Regions from separate parts of the Cupriavidus sp. FW305-3-2-15-C-LB2 genome, predicted to be linked through region 2. Evidence: predicted binding sites of a transcription regulator. Region 2 holds the regulator's gene; the other holds the start of a gene.

Region 1 (5,594 bases), on a different contig from region 2:
ACTGCATCTGGCAGGCCACGCGCGCGCCCTCGCCGGTAAAGTGGCGGCCGACGTGAGCGAAGCCGCGATGAGCCAGGTATTCCAGCGGCGTCACGCCCTGCACGAACAGCTTGAGCGCATTGATATAGCGCGCGTCGGTCACGCCGAGGAAGGCGTTGTTCTGCGTGAAGGCGTCGATCACGGCGTAGAGCTTCTTCTCCTTCTCGCCCTGGTACTTCCAGTACGCGTCCATGGTCAGGCGGAACGGGTCGACCCACTTGTCCCAGTCGTGGATCTTGATGCCCTCATAGCGGTCGTAGGGGAAAACCTTGTCCATCGGCTGGTAGGTGGTGTCCCAGCCCAGGCCGCGGGTCATGGCGGCGTAGCGTTCCTTCAGGCCGAGCTTCTTCTTCAGCGTCGGGGTTTCCATTTTCGTGTCTCCTTCTTTGTTGGGGGCAGCTGCGGCGTTGCGCAGGGCGTTCAGTGCTTCCAGCTCAGCGTGAAGGTGTCGTCGTCTTCTTCGATATGGCCGGACAGCGTGATCAGGTTGACCTGGATCTGCTGCAGATCGAAGCGCGTGCCGGTCAGTTCCTCGATGGTCTGGCGGCGGATGGTCAGGTGGCCCGGCGCGTCGATCTTGACCATCCCCGGCGACTCGACCAACACCGCGTCCGGGTTGTCGGCCAGGATGGCCTCGACCACCGGACGGGACTCCTCGTTGGCCTGGAAGGCGATGAATACGTTGGACATGTGTTTTCCTTAAGAGCGAGTGAGGGGAGCGATCAAAGCGCGATGCCGAGTTTCGAGATCCGGGTCTGGAACTGCTCGCGCACCGCGTCGAGTAGTTCGGGCGCATGGCTCTGGAAGGCCAGCTCGGCGACCGGCTGCAGCGCGGCAAACGCACGCCCGGCCCAGTCGCGGGTCCAGTGCGCCAGCAGCGCCTTGTTCTCTTCGGACTCGGCCGCCATCGTCTTCACCACGGCATCGACCCAGCGCTTCGACTCCTCGTGCCACTCGGGCATGAAGGCCGTCAGCATCGCGATCGCAGAGCCGCCGCCCAGGGCGATCCGTTCGTCGACAAAACGGTCGTAGATCAGCGGGTAAAGCAGGCCGTCAAGCGCCAGGTTCTGGGCGACGAACAGTTCTACCGGGTCGTCGACGACGAAGGTGTCCTCGACGTAGTGGCGCAGCGGTTGCCACGCCGGATGTTCGAGCCAGGCGTGCCGGCCTGCGTCGAGTACCTCAGGACCGGCCACGGCCAGCGCCAGGCGCGTCAGGTATTGCGCAACGCCAAGGTTGTCCATCGCGTGGAACATCGCCGCCGCGGTGAAGGCGGTGCCGTAACCCAGTGCGCAGACCTGCGCGTTGTTCATGTTCGCGCCCCATGCGGCGTGGCGCAGCGGTACCAGAAGGTCGAGCGCGTGTTTGGCCACCTCCGCCGGCATCCGGTCGATCATCCGGCGCGACTCGACGAATTCGAAGTTCGATTCCATCGTGTCCTGCTGGCGCGCGCGAGCCGTGGTCCACGAGGCGTAGTAGTACTGGCGCGGGTCCTTCAGCACGTACCAGCTCGCCATGCGGATCGCCGAGCGCGAGGCGTCGAAGATTTGATGCGCCGGATCCCAGGTTGGCCGATAGTGGAAGTTGGTCTCGGGCTGCGCGCCCATCATGCCTTCCTGGTAGCGCGAGGCCGTCTTGTCGCCACCGATATGCCGCGCCACATGCGCGTAGGTCTGCCGTAGCGGCTTGATGTCGACGGTTTTCAGCTCGATTGTCACGGGTTGCTCCTGAGGGTCGTGGGGTCGCGGTGGAAGTCGCTGCCGGAGTCATCCAGCCGGACGACGTTCTGCGTGGTGCAGAACGCGTCGAATGCGTCAATGGGCAAGGTCAGTTCGACGAACATCTCCGGCCCGCCGACCGCGAACTCGAATTCGACGAATCCGCGTGGGTTGAGGCCGGTGACCCGGACGAACTTGCGGCAGGGATCGAATGGTTGGTTGGCTGGGGTCTGCAGGGTCATGGTCGATGGGTCGATGTCGCCTCCGTGCCCCTTTCATTGCAGGGGGCGTGCCAGCGGTGCCAGCCCATGACCAGAAATCTCGATAATTCAGGGAAAGTACTGAGTCAAAGTTGGCTGCGCGCCTGCAAAATGCTGGTTAACCAGCACGCTCCCGGATCTGGTACCGCTCTTATGCGGACGCTTCAAATCGTTGATCCCGCGCGGTTTTTTATCTTTTGATCAAGTACCGAAAGGCCCTTTTTGATGAAATGGTGAAGCCGGCGAGCGCTGCGGCGTTACCGCTACGCATCCACCACAATCCGCAGAAATATAGAAAATCTCGATGGAGACGACATGACGCAGTCTCGCCTGCCCCCGCTGCCCACCGACGCCGATCTGCGGCGATCGATCCACTTTTCTGCCGCCGATGGCCGCATCTGGCTCGCCGGCCAGCGGATGGTGCTGGTCCACGCTGCCGCCCTCGGCACGCTGCGGCAGGAACTGATGGAGAGTGTGGGCCCGGCCCAGACCCGGCGGCTTTTCACGCGCGTGGGCTTTGCCTCCGGCGAGCGTGACGCCGCGCTGGCCCGCGTTATTCGCAGAAACGGATCACTGCAGGACATGTTCAATGTGGGCCCGCAGCTGCACATGCTGGAGGGCTCGGTGCAGGTCACGCCGATCTGTTTCGAGGCGGATCCCGCTACTGGCAAGTTCTACGGCGAATACCGCTGGGAACACTCCTGGGAGGCCGAGGTGCACAAGCGCACGTTCGGCCCTCAGGCGGAGCCGGTGTGCTGGATGCTGATCGGCTACGCCACCGGATACACCAGCGCCTTCATGGGCCGCACCATCCTGTTCAAGGAGACCATGTGTGCGGGCATGCATGACGAGCACTGCATGATCGTGGGCAAGCCCGTGGAAGAATGGCCGGATGGGGAAGAAATGGCGTCGTGGTTCAACGCCAGTTCGCTGCTCAGCACCATCCGCGACCTGCAGACCGAGGTCGAATCGCTGCGCCTGGAAATTGCCCCCGACGCTGACCGCACCAGGCTGGTGGGCCGGTCCAACGCCTTTCGCAACGCCTACACCTTGCTGGAGACCGCGGCCCCCACCCGCGTCACCGTGCTACTGACCGGCGAGACCGGTGTCGGCAAGGAACGCTTTGCGCGCGCCCTCCACAGCCTGAGCCCGCGCGCCGAGCTACCTTTCGTCGCCATAAACTGCGCCGCCATCCCGCATGCGCTGATCGAGTCCGAACTGTTCGGCGCGGAGAAAGGCGCCTTCACTGGCTTGCAGGCCACGCGCCCGGGCCGTTTTGAGCGCGCCGACGGCGGTACTTTGTTCCTCGACGAGATCGGCGAGTTGCCGCTCGATGTCCAGGCCAAGCTGCTGCGTGTGCTGCAGGAAGGTGAAATTGAGCGGCTCGGCGCCACGCAAAGCCGTAAGGTCGACGTGCGCCTGATCGCCGCGACCAACCGCGACCTCGAGCAGGCTGTCAAAGAAGGCCGCTTCCGCGCCGATCTCTTCTACCGGCTCAATGTCTACCCGGTTCTGATCCCTCCGCTGCGCGAGCGTGCCGAGGACATCGAACCGCTGGCGCAGACCATGCTGGAGCGGTTTGCTTCGATCCACGGCAAGCCGGTGCCGACGCTGACCGACTACGCCTGCGAGTCGCTGCGCCGGTATCAATGGCCGGGCAACGTGCGCGAACTGGAGAACCTGATCGAACGGGCGGTCATCCTCGCACGGCCCAATCGCGCCGTCGATGCCACGGACCTGTTCCCCGGCCTGAGCATGCCGGCGGGCGCCACCGTCGACCATGCTGGGCAGATCCACCAGCCGACCGCCAAGGGGATCGATTGCCAGGCCCTACTCGACCAGCTGAAGGGGTGCAGTGAGGGAATCGAGGGGCTGGAGCGCGCGCTGCTGCATGAAGCGGTAGAGCGTGCCAACGGCAACCTTTCCGCCGCCGCAAGACTGCTCGGACTATCCCGCGCGCAGCTCAGCTATCGTCTCAACCGCAAGCAAGACACGGAGGGCTAGCGAGATGACTACCGTTTTTCCTCCTCCTGCTCTCAACGCTCCCGCCCCCGCTCCGCCAGATGAGCTTGACGGTCGGCAAGCGCGCACGCTTAGCGAGCATGCCTATTACCAGTTGCGGCAGCACGTCATCGAAGGCCACTATCCACCGGGCACCAAGCTGCGCGTCGAGCGACTGAAGGATGTCTACGGCGTGGGCGCGGGCACGCTGCGCGAAGCGCTGACGCGGCTGGTCAGCGACGCCTTGGTGATCGCCGAGGGGCAACGGGGCTTCCGCGTCACGCCTATGTCCGTGGCCGACCTGGAAGCGATCACGCGGCTGCGCATCCATATCGAGGTCGATGCGCTGCGCGAATCCGTACGCTGCGGCGATGCCGCGTGGGAGCAGCGCGTCAGAGCGAGCTATGAGGCGCTGTCCGCCTGGGAGCAGCCGGTGTCTATGGCCAATCGCGCTGCCTGGGAGACTTGCAACCGGCGCTTCCACGAAGCGCTGATTTCGGCGGCTGCGTCACCGTGGACCTATCTGGTGCTGCGCATGCTGTCACAGCAGGGGGAACGTTACCGGCGTGTGTGCATCGGGTTGGAGACGCCGCCGCGCGATGTGCATGTGGAACACCAGTGCATTTTCGATGCGGCACTGCAGCGGGCCGATGCGCGCGCGGCACTGGCCCTGGAGGACCATCTCAGTACGACGTTGATGATGGTGCGGAATGCACCGGCGGGAACCTTGCCGTTTTGAAGGGCAATGGGAGCCAAAAGAACATACGTCCCAAACAGTGGCATACGTCAACACGGCAGAAATCGTCTGCGAATTATGGTTGGACCAATATGGTTGTTAGCGGATATAGGGGTCGCAGCTAGCGGAATTGGCGATCACCCAATGGCAGCACAGGCGTATGCAAAGAAGCCGGTTTGGCCCGGTTTGTCGGCGACAAGCTATGGTTCAAGGGGTCCTGGCCGTTTAATGGAATGGGCCAACCTTGGGCGGCAAGCCCGCAATAGGACGCGAGCTCTGCCCGCATAGCTGTCACAGCTGGCCCCTGTGGCGCTGCGAGGAGACACCAGGAGGTGAAGCATGGCTTCCATTACCCTCATGTTCCCTGATTCCCGGCAACTCCGGGTGCGCGATGTCACGCTTTGCGCGAGCGACGATTTCCAGGCCCAACGCGACAAGCTCGCGCGCATCATGCTGGACGCGATGTTCCAGTTCGTGGGCCTGCTGGATGTGCACGGGACGATGCTCGAGATCAACCGTGCCGCGCTCGAGGCGATTGGCATTCGGATGGACGACATTAGAGGGAAGCCGTTCTGGGAGGCCCGCTGGTGGGTGGTCTCGCCGGAGACCCAGGCGCTGCTGCGGGAACTGATTCAGCGTGCAAGCCAGGGCGAATTTGTCCGTTGCGACTTCGAAAACTACGGCCAAGCCGACGGCGAGGAGAAGATCATTGTCGACTTCTCCCTCCTGCCGATCCGGGATTCGCACGGGAACGTCGTATTCCTACTCCCGGAAGGCCGCAATATTACGGAGAAGAAGCGCGCCGAGGCCGCGCTAGCGCGGAAGAACGAAGAACTGCAG
Region 2 (5,594 bases):
ATCGGCAAGTCCGGCCATATCGGGCGCAAGGTCGCGGCCACGCTGGCCTCTACCGGCACGCCGGCGTTCTTCGTGCACCCGGCCGAAGCCAGCCACGGCGACCTGGGCATGGTCACGCGCGACGACGTGCTGATCGCCTTCTCCAATTCGGGCGAGACCGGCGAGCTGCTGTCGATCATCCCGATCGTCAAGCGCATCGGCGCGCGGCTGATCTCGGTCACCGGCAACCCCGACTCCAACCTGGCCAAGCTGGCCGACGTCCACCTGGACGCGGCGGTCGAGAAAGAAGCCTGCCCGCTGAACCTGGCGCCGACGGCCAGCACCACCGCGGCGCTGGCGCTGGGCGATGCGCTGGCAGTGGCGGTTCTCGATGCGCGCGGCTTTGGCGAGGAAGACTTCGCGCGCTCGCACCCCGGCGGCGCGCTCGGGCGCAAGCTGCTGACCCATGTGCGCGACGTGATGCGCACCGGCAACGCCGTGCCCGAGGTGCGTGAAAACACCCCGCTGGCCCAGGCGCTGATGGAAATCACCCGCAAGGGCATGGCCATGACCGCCGTGGTGGACCCGGACGGACACGCCATCGGCGTCTTCACCGACGGCGACCTGCGCCGCCTTCTGGAAACCCCGCGCGACTGGAAGACCGTTCCCATCGGCGACGTCATGCACCGCAACCCGCACGTGGTCAACGAGAACCAGCTCGCCGTCGAAGCGGTGCAGGTGATGGAGGCCAACCGCATCAACCAGCTGCTGGTGGTGGATGACGACGGCCGCCTGACCGGCGCGCTGCATATCCACGACCTGACCCGCGCCAAGGTCATCTGAGCGGGCGCGGGCCCGGCACAACCGGCACAACGCCAAGGACACCATGCAGGCACTCCTCGCCTCCCTCAGCGGCATCGTCATGCGGCTGCTGCCGCTGCTGCTGATGGCCTTCGTGGCGGGCAGCACGTTCTGGCTGGTCCAGATCAACTCCCCCAAGGAAGACCCGGCCGCGCAAAGCGCCAAGAAGCATGAGCCCGACTACTTCATGGACCGCTTCTCGGCCACTGAGCTGGCGCCGGACGGCAGCACCAAAATCCGCTTTACCGGCGAGCGCATGGTCCATTTCGAGGATGACCAGACCTACGAGGTGACCCGGCCCGCCATGCGCGCGTATGAGCCGGACCGCCCGCCGGTCACCGCCCGCGCCGATATGGGCCGCATGAACGCCGAGGGTTCGGTGATCGACCTGTACGGCAACGGCTTCGTCATGCGCCAGCAGGGCGTGGACGTGTCCAAGGACCCGCAGCTGACCGCCGCATCCAGTTATTTCCAGCTGCTGGTCAATGACGACATCGTCAAGACCGACAAGCCGGTCAAGCTGACGCGCGGCCCGTCGGTGATGACCGCCAACGGCCTGATCTTCAACAACGTCACGCGCGAAGTACAATTGCTCGGCAATGTACGCGGCACCATCATCACCGGGCCGACCCCTGGCCGCGCGCCGGGGTCCTGAGCCCCGGCCCGGGGGCCGCACCAACCCGCACCAACGTACCCAGACGCCCTCAAGCAACCCTGCCAACATGACTGCTTCCCTGACGACATCGTCCCGTCGACGCACCGCCCCGGCCCTGCTCGCCCTGGCCATGGCCTTCGGCCTGCTGGCCCAGCCCGCCCTGGCCGAGCGCGCGGACCGCGACAAGCCGATGGTGCTGGAGGCGGACAACGCCAGCTATGACGACGTCAAGCAGATCTATACGCTGACCGGCAATGTGGTGCTGACCAAGGGCACCATGATCCTGAAGTCCGACGCCGCCGAACTGCGCACCGATCCCGAGGGCTACCAGTTCGCGGTGGCCACCGCCAAGCCGGGCAAGCAGGCCTACATCCGGCAGAAGCGCGAAGGCGTCGACGAATACATCGACGGCTGGGGCGACCGCATCGAGTACGACGGCAAGCAGGAGTACTCCAAGCTGATCGGCAATGCCCGCATGGCGCGCCTGCAGGGCGCCAAGCAGGTCGACGAGATCCGCGGCGCGGTGCTGACCTACGACAGCCGCAAGGAGTTCTACACGGCTGCCGGCGGCGGTAGCGGCGATGCCGCGGCCGCCAATCCGTCCGGCCGCGTGCGCGCGGTGCTGTCGCCGCGCCAGGACCAGAAGGCCGGCGCCACGGGCAGCGGCGGCTCGCCGCTGGACCTGAAGCCGGCGCCCGCGCCTGCCAACAAACCCTGACGCCTGGCGCCGGCTGCGTGCATCGCATGCGGCCGGCGCCAGAAACGCCTGAACGCCAGACTGTGCCAATGACCGATACCGCAACCATCGCCGACAAGCCTTCCGTCGAAGCCTCCACCGTCCTTGCCGGCGGCAGCACGCTGGTCGTGCGCCACCTGAAGAAACGCTATGGCTCGCGCACGGTGGTCAAGGACGTCTCGCTCGACGTGAAGAGCGGCGAGGTGGTCGGCCTGCTCGGGCCCAACGGCGCGGGCAAGACCACCTCCTTCTACATGATCGTGGGCCTGGTGGCGCTGGACGAAGGCGATATCGTGCTCGACGGCGACCACATCAGCGGCCTGCCGATCCACGAGCGCGCGCGCATGGGGCTGTCGTACCTGCCGCAGGAAGCCTCGGTATTCCGCAAGCTCAACGTCGAAGAGAACATCCGCGCGGTGCTGGAGCTGCAGGTGAGCAACGGCAAGCCGCTGCCCAAGGCCGAGATCGAGCGCCGCCTGGATTCGCTGCTCGACGACCTGCAGATCGCGCACCTGCGCAACAACCCGGCGCTGTCGCTGTCGGGCGGCGAGCGCCGCCGCGTGGAAATCGCGCGCGCGCTGGCGTCGTCGCCGCGCTTCATCCTGCTGGACGAACCCTTCGCCGGCGTGGACCCGATCGCCGTGGGCGAGATCCAGCGCATCGTCAGCTTCCTCAAGGCACGCAATATCGGCGTGCTGATCACCGACCACAACGTGCGCGAGACGCTCGGCATCTGCGACCACGCCTACATCATCAGCGAAGGCACGGTGCTGGCCGCGGGCCAGCCCGAGGAAATCATCGCCAATGACGCAGTGCGGCGCGTCTACCTGGGCGAGAACTTCCGCATGTGATGCAGCGGCCTGCCATGGAGCGGCAGGCTATTCGCGGGCGCACGTGGGCCTGCCACAGCCAGCAGCGATCAGACCGCATAAGCGATAGCAATTTCCGTTCCAACAACGGAAAGATGCGCATAGAATAGGTCGCATGAAACCGTCGCTACAGCTCCGCCTTTCCCAGCATCTGGCCCTGACCCCGCAACTGCAGCAGTCGATCCGGCTGCTGCAGCTTTCCACGCTGGAACTGCAGCAAGAGGTCGAACAGGCACTGACGGAAAACCCTCTGCTCGAACGCGAGAACGACTGGATCGAAAGCCCGCTGCGCGTGGCGGCCGACGGCTCGGTCAACCTGCAGAGCGCACCGGCGCCCGCGCCGGCAGAGCCGCAGGGCAATGGCGAGGCCCGCGCCGACGGCGCGGCTGACGACGACAGCTATGGCGACAGCGGCAACGGCGACGACTATGGCAGCAGCGACTGGAGCCTGGACGACTTTGCCCGCCGCCCCCAGGGCGACGAGGACGAAAAAACGCCGATGCAGCTGCGCGAAGCCGAGCCCACGCTGCGCGAGTACCTGATGGAACAGCTCACGCCGCTGAAGATCTCGGCGCGCGACAAGGGCCTGGCCATCTTCCTGATCGAATCGCTCGACGACGATGGCTACCTGAGCGCATCGCTTGAGGAGATCTGCACGGAGTTGCCGGAAGAACTCGAGTTCGAGATCGAGGAGGTCCACGCCATCCTCACGCTGCTGCAGAGCTTCGACCCGCCCGGCGTGGGCGCGCGCAACGCCGCCGAGTGCCTGGCCCTGCAGTTGCGGCGCCTGACGCACCCGCAGCGCGAACTGGCCCTGAACATCGTGACCAGCCACCTGGAGTTGCTCGCAGTACGCGACTACACGCGGCTGAAGAAGGCGCTGCAGGTGGATGAAGCGGCGCTGAAGTCCGCACACGAACTGATCCGCTCGCTGGCGCCCTACCCCGGCCATGCATACAGCCGCCCGGAGGCGGACTTCGTGGTGCCGGACGTGTTCGTGCGCAAGGGAGGCGGCGGCTGGATCGCGCAGCTCAATCCGGATGTGATGCCGAGGCTGCGCATCAATGACATGTATGCGCAAATCCTGCGTGGCGCAAAGGGTGAGTCCGGCACCGCCGGGCTGCAGCAGAAGCTGCAGGAGGCGCGCTGGCTGATCAAGAACATCCAGCAGAGGTTCGACACAATCCTGCGTGTCTCGCAGGCCATTGTCGAGCGTCAAAAGAACTTTTTCAGCCACGGCGAAATCGCCATGCGCCCCTTGGTTTTGCGGGAGATTGCCGATACACTGGGTTTACACGAGTCAACCATCTCCCGGGTGACGACCAATAAATATATGGCAACGCCGATGGGTACTTTCGAACTGAAGTACTTCTTCGGCAGCCACGTGTCCACCGAAACCGGTGGCGCGGCTTCGTCAACGGCCATCCGCGCCTTGATCAAGCAACTGATAGGAGCCGAAGACCCGAGGAATCCCCTTTCCGACAGTCGCATTGCCGAACTGCTGGGCGAACAAGGCTTCGTTGTCGCACGCCGCACCGTTGCCAAGTATCGCGAAGCCCTGAAGATCCCCGCAGTCAATCTCCGCAAGTCTTTGTAGCCGAGCCCACCGCCTGCCTGGTGAGGCTCTTTCAGAAGGAGAAGCGCTATGAACTTCAAGATCAGTGGACACCACCTGGACATCACGCCCCCTCTGCGTGAGTACGTGGAAACGAAGCTGGAGCGAATCGTCAGGCATTTCGATCAAGTCATTGGCGTTAGTGTGCTGCTCTCTGTCGACAACCATAAAGAAAAGGACCGGCGTCAGTACGCGGAAATCAATCTACATCTCAAGGGCAAGGACATCTTTGTCGAAGCGCATCACGAAGACCTGTATGCAGCGATCGACGCACTCGTCGACAAGCTGGACCGTCAGGTGATCCGCTACAAGGATCGCGTGCAAGGCCACGACCGCGAAGCGGTCAAGTACCAGATGGCCGCAGCGCAAATGCAGCAATGACCGTGCCCGGCAGCCCCGCAGCGGGCTGCTGAATCAGGATTGAACAGGCAAGCCGCGCCAAGAAGCGCGGCTTTTTTGCGCCCTCGCGTTCCCGGTTGCCGCCGGCATGCCGCGCCCGCACTGGCGGCGCGGCCCGGCTGTGGCGCCGGAGCCGATGCTTTTCACCCGAATGAGCAAGGGTGTTCGCAAGCGCTGCGCCAAGGTGTATGCTGCGCCATACAAAGAGAGGGAATCCTGGCCGTGCCCCGCACCGGTGCACCGGCTCCCCGCCGCGGAGGCACCATTGCATCACCATGTATCTTTCTGCACCGGCTTGCCCCGTTGCGCTGCACAATGCGGGAGTAGTCGCTGCTCTATAATGGGCCGGACGCCTCCGGCCAGGCCAACGGCAGGCCGGAGCCAGCCCACTGCCCGGCGGAACGGTCCGCCCGCTAACTGAAATCCTGCGCATCGCCCATGAATCGTTTGGCCAAATTGCTGCCACCCGGCAACATCACC

What was found. Region 2 encodes sigma-54, which starts transcription at its own class of promoters, with help from an activator protein. Its sites were predicted from a motif close to TGGCANGNAANCTGCTTT; they were not measured.
Region 1: AC3WRR_RS01650 (phenol hydroxylase subunit) is a predicted target of sigma-54. The motif match lies at 2,035-2,052, and genes of this name have one in related genera.

The regions. Positions count from the first base shown of each region.
Region 1 covers NZ_JBYSZW010000001.1:311,978-317,571, reverse strand. Annotated here, with positions in the region: gene AC3WRR_RS01665 (aromatic/alkene/methane monooxygenase hydroxylase/oxygenase subunit alpha) at 1-409, opposite strand, end outside; gene AC3WRR_RS01660 (MmoB/DmpM family protein) at 460-729, opposite strand; gene AC3WRR_RS01655 (aromatic/alkene monooxygenase hydroxylase subunit beta) at 762-1,757, opposite strand; gene AC3WRR_RS01650 (phenol hydroxylase subunit) at 1,754-1,999, opposite strand; gene AC3WRR_RS01645 (sigma 54-interacting transcriptional regulator) at 2,333-4,021, shown strand; gene AC3WRR_RS01640 (GntR family transcriptional regulator) at 4,026-4,757, shown strand; gene AC3WRR_RS01635 (adenylate/guanylate cyclase domain-containing protein) at 5,094-5,594, shown strand, end outside.
Region 2 covers NZ_JBYSZW010000048.1:34,569-40,162, forward strand. Annotated here, with positions in the region: gene AC3WRR_RS27580 (KpsF/GutQ family sugar-phosphate isomerase) at 1-822, shown strand, start outside; gene lptC (LPS export ABC transporter periplasmic protein LptC) at 866-1,495, shown strand; gene lptA (lipopolysaccharide transport periplasmic protein LptA) at 1,563-2,213, shown strand; gene lptB (LPS export ABC transporter ATP-binding protein) at 2,282-3,082, shown strand; gene AC3WRR_RS27600 (RNA polymerase factor sigma-54) at 3,216-4,697, shown strand; gene hpf (ribosome hibernation-promoting factor, HPF/YfiA family) at 4,746-5,096, shown strand; gene ptsN (PTS IIA-like nitrogen regulatory protein PtsN) at 5,553-5,594, shown strand, end outside.